2 regions of the Streptomyces sp. NBC_01410 genome follow, and region 1 is predicted to be linked to the other one. Evidence: riboswitches for the same ligand, from Rfam matches in the RefSeq annotation. Region 1 holds a riboswitch; the other holds the start of a gene.
The links. A riboswitch is a leader RNA that binds a small molecule or an ion and turns the genes downstream of it on or off. The one in region 1 is predicted to bind S-adenosylmethionine.
Positions count from the first base shown of each region.

Region 1 (3,405 bases):
CTCGGTACGGTCCACGCGCACGATCGTCCTGCGCCCCGGGCCGACCTGTTCGCGCAGCGCGGCCAGCCGTTCCTCCACATCGGGCCGGTGCGCACGCTCCCGCAGGAAGTCCGCGTCCGCGCCGAGGCCGTGCACTCCGATCCGCGTGCCGGACGGGATGCCGGGGCCCAGCACGGTGTGGCAGCAGTCGGTGAAGGCCTCGGCCCAGCGGTGGGTGAGGAAAGCGGCCCGATCGGCGCCGAGGATGCCGCCGAGGAGCTGGGCCGCGATGTCGTCGGGCAGCATCCGGAAGTAGTCGACGGGCGCCCAGGGCGTGTGTGAGAAGTGGCCGATGCGCAGGTCCGGGCGGTGGGCGCGGAGCATCCGGGGCACCAGCGCCAGGTGGTAGTCCTGCACCAGAACCGCCGCGCCCGGCGCGGCCGCCTCCGCCAGCGCATCGGCGAAGGCCCGGTTGTACGCCTCGTAGGAGGCCCACTGGCGGCGGAACTCCGCGTCGAAGACCGGCTCCAGCGGCGTCTGGTAGAGCATGTGGTGGACGAACCACAGCACCGAGTTCGCGATCCCGTTGTACGCGTCGGCGAACACCCCGGCGTCGATGTCGAGCATCCGCACCCCGGGCTCGGCCACCCCGCGCCGTACGGCCTCGCGATCACCGTCGCCGAGAGCGGCGCACACCCACACCGAGTCCGACTCGGAGTCGATCGCCGACAGACCGGAGACCACGCCGCCTCCGCCCCGGCGGGCGTCCAGCGAACCGTCCTGCTGACGTGTGTATGTGACCGGGCCGCGGTTCGAGGCGACTAGGACCTGGGCGGCAGGCTGCTCGGAGACCATGTGCCGAAACCTAGCCCTTCCGGTAAACCCTCAAACGTGCGTACGGCCGGACTGCGCCACCCGGTGTGCCACTCTGCGTGCTCATGCCGCGCGCCTCGTCGCGTACTCGCCGATCTCGCGCATCGGCGGCCGCTCCTGCGTGTCCACCGCATGCGTCCGGGGTACGAAGCCCTCCTCGGCCCGCTCGAACTGCGTGAGCGCAGGCCGCACCAAATGACCCCTGGACAAGCGCAGTTGGGCGGTCCGGTAGATCGCCGCGGCCATCCGCCCCAGCGCCTGACCGTCCTGGTGGCGGTGCTTGCGCGAGCCGACGTCCACCTGCGCCAGCGCGTCGAGACCGACCGTGTGCAGCGCGTCGACGAGCAGGCCCAGCTCCACTCCGTATCCCACGGGGAAGGGCAGCCGCTCAAGGAGAGAGCGCCGCACGGCGTACTCCCCGCCCAGCGGCTGGACGAACCCGGCGAGCTGCGGCCAGTGCAGATTCAGCAGCGGCCGCGCCACCAGCTCCGTCACTCGCCCGCCCTGACCTGCCCTCTCGCCGAGCGGCCGGTCGTACATCGCCTTGACGAACTGCACATCGGGGTCGGTCAGCAGCGGCCCCACGATCCCGGAGACGAAATCGGCCGAGAACTCGCGCAGATCCGCGTCGACGAAGCAGACGATGTCGCCGCTCGTGACCATCAGCGAGCGCCACAGCACCTCGCCCTTGCCCTGGACCGCGGGTATCCGGGGCAGGATCGCGTCCCGGTGCACCACGCGCGCGCCGGCCGCCGCGGCCACCTCGCCCGTGCGGTCGCTCGACCCCGAGTCCACGACGACGAGCTCGTCGACGAGCGGCACGGCCTCCATCAGTTCACGCCGGATCACGGAGACGATCTCGCCGACCGTCTCCTCCTCGTCGAGCGCGGGCAGGACGACGCTGATGGTCGTACCGTGCTTGGCGGCCATCAGCCGGCCGAGCGGGCGGTCGGCCGCAGACCAGGAACGCCTGCTCAGCCAGCGTTCCACCTCTTCCAGCACGTGCGGGTCTCCCTCTGACATCGGGATCCTGTGATCCGTCTCGCGGTTCGGACGACTATCTCAACCATGCAGGCCTTCGGTTACAGTCTTGAACAACGCGGATGACCGTCGCATGCCGGGGTCATCGCGCTGACAATCGAATACCGCTCATCCAGAGGGGCAGAGGGAACGGCCCGTTGAAGCCCCGGCAACCCTCCCGCCGACCGCGAGGTCACGGTGGGGAAGGTGCCAATTCCGTCTCGTGGCGAAATGCGTCGCGAGGAAGATGAGGAGAAAGGGCCTCGCCACCATGGCTGTGCAGACTGTCGCAAGCACCACCCCCGTGAACCTCGGTCCCGCCGCGGCGCTCTCGTGCCGCGAGTGCGGAGAGCGTTTCGACCTGGGCCCGATCTTCGCCTGTGCCTCCTGTTTCGGGCCGCTCGAGGTCGCCTACGACCTGCCGGCGGACGACCCCGAGGCGCTGAGGAAGCGGATCGAAGCGGGTCCGAACAACATCTGGCGCTACGCCCCGCTGCTGCCCGTCCCCGCCGACGTGGCCGAGAAGCCGAACATCAACCCCGGCTTCACCAAGCTCGTCAAGGCCGACAACCTCGCCCGTGAGCTGGGCGTCACCGGCGGCCTGTACATCAAGGACGACTCCGGCAACCCGACGCACTCCTTCAAGGACCGTGTCGTCGCGATCGCCGTCGAGGCCGCGCGCGCCTTCGGCTTCACGACGCTCTCCTGCTCCTCCACCGGCAACCTCGCCGGCGCGGTGGGCGCGGCCGCGGCCCGGGCGGGCTTCCGGTCCTGCGTGTTCATCCCGCACGACCTGGAGCAGGGCAAGGTCGTCATGGCCGCGGTGTACGGCGGCGAGCTGGTCGGCATCGAGGGCAACTACGACGACGTCAACCGCTTCTGCTCCGAGCTCATCGGCGACCCGCTGGGCGAGGGCTGGGGCTTCGTCAACGTCAACCTCCGCCCGTACTACGGCGAGGGCTCCAAGACGCTGGCGTACGAGATCTGCGAGCAGCTCGGCTGGCGGCTGCCCGACCAGATCGTCGTCCCGATCGCCTCCGGCTCGCAGCTCACGAAGATCGACAAGGGCCTGCAGGAGCTGATCAAGCTCGGCCTGGTCGAGGACAAGCCCTACAAGATCTTCGGCGCTCAGGCCGAGGGCTGCTCTCCGGTGTCGACGGCCTTCAAGGCCGGGCACGATGTCGTACGGCCGCAGAAGCCGAACACCATCGCCAAGTCGCTGGCCATCGGCAACCCCGCCGACGGCCCGTATGTACTGGACATCGCGCGCCGCACGGGCGGTGCGGTCGAGGACGTCAACGACGAGCAGGTCGTCGACGCGATCAAGCTGCTCGCGCGGACCGAGGGCATCTTCGCGGAGACCGCGGGTGGCGTGACCGTGGGCGTGGCGAAGAAACTGATCGAGCAGGGCCTGCTCGACCCGGCGCTCACCACGGTCGTGCTCAACACCGGCGACGGTCTCAAGACCCTCGACGCGGTTGCCCCGACGACCGGCCCCACGGCGACCATCCGCCCGAGCCTCGAGGCGTTCCG
Region 1 covers NZ_CP109530.1:4,053,478-4,056,882, reverse strand. The annotation lists gene OG741_RS18485 (trehalose-6-phosphate synthase) at 1-834, opposite strand, end outside; gene OG741_RS18480 (glucosyl-3-phosphoglycerate synthase) at 916-1,854, opposite strand; SAM riboswitch class I at 1,999-2,126, shown strand; gene thrC (threonine synthase) at 2,144-3,405, shown strand, end outside.

Region 2 (3,405 bases), 1.6 Mb from region 1:
GGGACGCAGCGGCCGTCCTCCGTGCGGTACGTCCACTTCGCGCCGTCCGCGACCAGTTCCTTCACCGCCCGTACGAAGCGCTCCACGTGCTCGTCCGGCGTACCCGCCCCGAAGCTGACCCGGATCGCGTTGAGCGAGGGCTCGCCGGGCTCCGCCTCCGGGGCGCCGCACTCGCCCGGGTCCTGCGCGTCGGTGCCGAGCAGTGTGCGGACCAGCGGGTGGGCGCAGAACAGGCCGTCACGGACGCCGATTCCGTACTCCGCCGAGAGCGCTGCCGCGAAGTGCGAGCTGTTCCAGCCCTCGACCACGAACGAGATGACGCCGACGCGCGGGGCATCGTCGCCGAAGAGCGAGAGGACCTTCACCTGCGGGACCTCCGCGAGGCCCGCCCGCACCCTCGCCACGAGCTGCTGCTCCCGCGCCACAAGCCGGTCGAACCCGGCCTCGGTGAGCGCCTTGCAGGCGGAGGCGATCGAGTAGACCCCGATGACGTTCGGCGAGCCGGCCTCGTGGCGGGCCGCCGTGGTGTGCCAGTCGACGTCGACGCCGCCGTCCGCGCGGCGGGCCACCTTCCGTGAGGCGCCGCCGCCCGCGAGATACGGCTGGGCCTCCTTCAGCCAGTCAGCGCGGCCCGCGAGCACACCCGAGCCGAAGGGTGCGTACAGCTTGTGCCCGGAGAAGGCGACCCAGTCGACGTCAAGTTCCCGCACGGAGACCGGGTGGTGCGGCGCGAGCTGAGCCGCGTCAAGGACGATCCGCGCGCCGTGCGCGTGCGCCGCGGCCGCCAGCTCCTTCACGGGCCACAGTTCACCGGTGACGTTCGACGCGCCGGTCACGCAGACCAGCGCGGGGCCGTACGGGTCACGGCCGGCGAGCGCGAGCTCCAGCGTGCGGACCGCCTCGGCCGGGGTGCGCGGGGCGTTCAGATAGGTCACCCGGGCGTCCTGCCACGGCAGCAGCGAGGCGTGGTGCTCGGTCTCGAAGACGAAGACCTCGCAGTCGGCGGGGATCACGGCCGCCAGCAGATTGAGGGAGTCCGTGGTCGAGCGGGTGAAGACGACCTGGTCGTCCGGGCGGCAGTCGAGGAACTCGGCGACCGTGACGCGGCTGTTCTCGAAGAGGTCGGTGGACAGCTGCGAGAGGTACCCGGCGCCGCGGTGGACGCTGCCGTAGTACGGCGCGTATGCGGCGACGTCGTCCCACACCCGCTGCAGGGCCGGGGCGCTGGCCGCGTAGTCGAGGGCGGCGTAGGTGACCTCACCGCCGGTGACCAGCGGGACGGTCACATCGCGGCCGAGCACCGGCAGCGGCGCCGCGCAGGCGGGGTCGCCGGACCCGGAGCAGGCGGACGATTCGGAGACGGCGGAGGAGGAGGCGGAGGAATCGGAGGTGGCAGAAGACGCGGCGGTGGCAACGGCGTTCGGGCGTGCGGACATGGCGGTATCTCCCGGCAGGACAAGGCTGGGGGTCCCCCCGACGAAGTTAGGGGGAGGCTTCGGTGACCCCGTGCGGGCGCTCAACGGCCGCTCGCCGCACGGGGGTTGCCTCGACTGCGCGGCGATCGCCGCGCGGAGGCGTACTGAAGTGGGGGCTTGTGAAGCCCTATCGCATTCGCTTGCTCACGAGACTGCTCCCTTGAGGACCAGGACCCCAGGGTGTGCAGGGGTCCGCGCTTGCCGCAGACCTCGCTGCCTGCGGCCTGGTCTTCACCCGGGGCACCCCGCCACGGACGGAGGGTTGCCGGACAGCGAGCCGGGGCTTATTCGCTGTCACTCATGACCTGCCGAGAAGTATGCCAGTCGTTCGCGCCGTCGCAAGCCGTGTCCGCATCCCGGGACGCGGGACCCGGGGGCTGCGCCCCAGTGCCCGGCGCCCCGATAATCCCGCGCCCCGAGGGCGCCTAGGTCCTGTCCGGTCGATCAGGCCGGATCAGTGAGCGGCCCGCCGCGGAGCGGCTGATGTCACTGCGGTGCGTGCGATCGCAGGCCGGAGGATGGGGGTCCCCCCGCCGAAGGCAGGGGGGAGCCGACGCGGAGCGTCGGCGACTGACGCAACGCGGCATGGGGGCACCTCCCGTGCCCGAAGGGCTACGGGGGAGTGCGTGCCAGGGCACGCGAACCCGGCACGATCGGCCGGACAGGGCCTACGCGTTGCTGACAGCCACCCAGCGCTTGAGCGCCGCCTTCGCCGCACCCGAGTCGATCGACTCCGCGGCCCTGGCCATGCCCGCCGCAAGCTGCTCGTTGAGCGTGCCGTCCGTCGGCTCCAGCGCCACCAGAGCCCCGGCCGCGTTCAGCAGCACCGCGTCCCGTACGGGCCCCGTCTCGCCGCTCAGCAGCCGGCGCGCGACATCCGCGTTGAACGAGGCGTCCGCGCCCCGCAGAGCCTCCACCGGCACCAGGTCGATGCCGATGTCCCGCGGGTCGAAGGCCTCCTCGCGCACCGTCCCGTCCCGCACGACCCACAGGCGCGAGGTGGCGGTCGTCGTCAGCTCGTCCAGGCCGTCGTCGCCGCGGAAGACCAGCGCCGAGGATCCGCGCTCGGCCAGTACCCCGGCCATGATCGGCGCCATCCGGGCGTCCGCCACACCCGTGGCCTGGGCCTTCACCTTCGCCGGGTTGGTGAGCGGGCCGAGGAAGTTGAACGTGGTGCGGATGCCCAGCTCCTTGCGGGCGGCCGCCACATGCCGGAGCGCCGGGTGGAACTTCACCGCGAAGCAGAAGGTGATCCCCGCCTCCTCGGCGACCTGGGCGACCCGCTGCGGGGTCAGTTCCAGATTGACGCCGAGCTTCTCCAGTACGTCGGACGCGCCGCTCGCCGAGGACGCGGCGCGGTTGCCGTGCTTGACGACCTTCGCGCCGGTTCCGGCGACCACGATCGCGGACATCGTGGAGATGTTCACGGTCTTGGCCCCGTCGCCGCCCGTGCCGACGATGTCGACGCTGGGCCCGGGCACCTGGATCAGGTTCGCGTGCGCGTACATGGTGCGTACGAGACCGGAGATCTCCTCGACCGTCTCGCCCTTGGCCCGCAGGGCCACCGCGAAGCCGGCGATCTGGGCGTTCGTCGCCTCGCCTCTGAGGATGCGGTCCATGGCCCATGCGGTGGCATCCGCGCTCTGGTCGCGGTTGCTGAGAAGGGCCTCCAGCACGCCCGGCCAGGAGTGGGCCGCCACGCTGTCGCCGCCAACCGGGGTCACAACGTTCATGGTCCACTCCTGGGTCCACAGCCGAACAGGGATGCTCCCACCCTATCCAGCCCCGGGCACAGCGAAGAGCCCCGTCCGGCGAATGGACGGGGCTCCCGCTGTGGCGACCGCGGCACGCGGCCGGTGGGATCAGTGGTGGCCGTGGCCGCTCGTGATCTCGTTGAACTCGTCGGCCGTCGGCTTGGGGATCTGGTTCC
Region 2 covers NZ_CP109530.1:2,423,062-2,426,466, forward strand. The annotation lists gene OG741_RS11200 (aminotransferase class V-fold PLP-dependent enzyme) at 1-1,436, opposite strand, end outside; SAM riboswitch class IV at 1,665-1,781, opposite strand; gene trpD (anthranilate phosphoribosyltransferase) at 2,144-3,208, opposite strand; gene OG741_RS11210 (cytochrome bc complex cytochrome b subunit) at 3,338-3,405, opposite strand, start outside.
Region 2: another riboswitch for S-adenosylmethionine. It lies ahead of OG741_RS11200 (aminotransferase class V-fold PLP-dependent enzyme); the one in region 1 lies ahead of thrC (threonine synthase).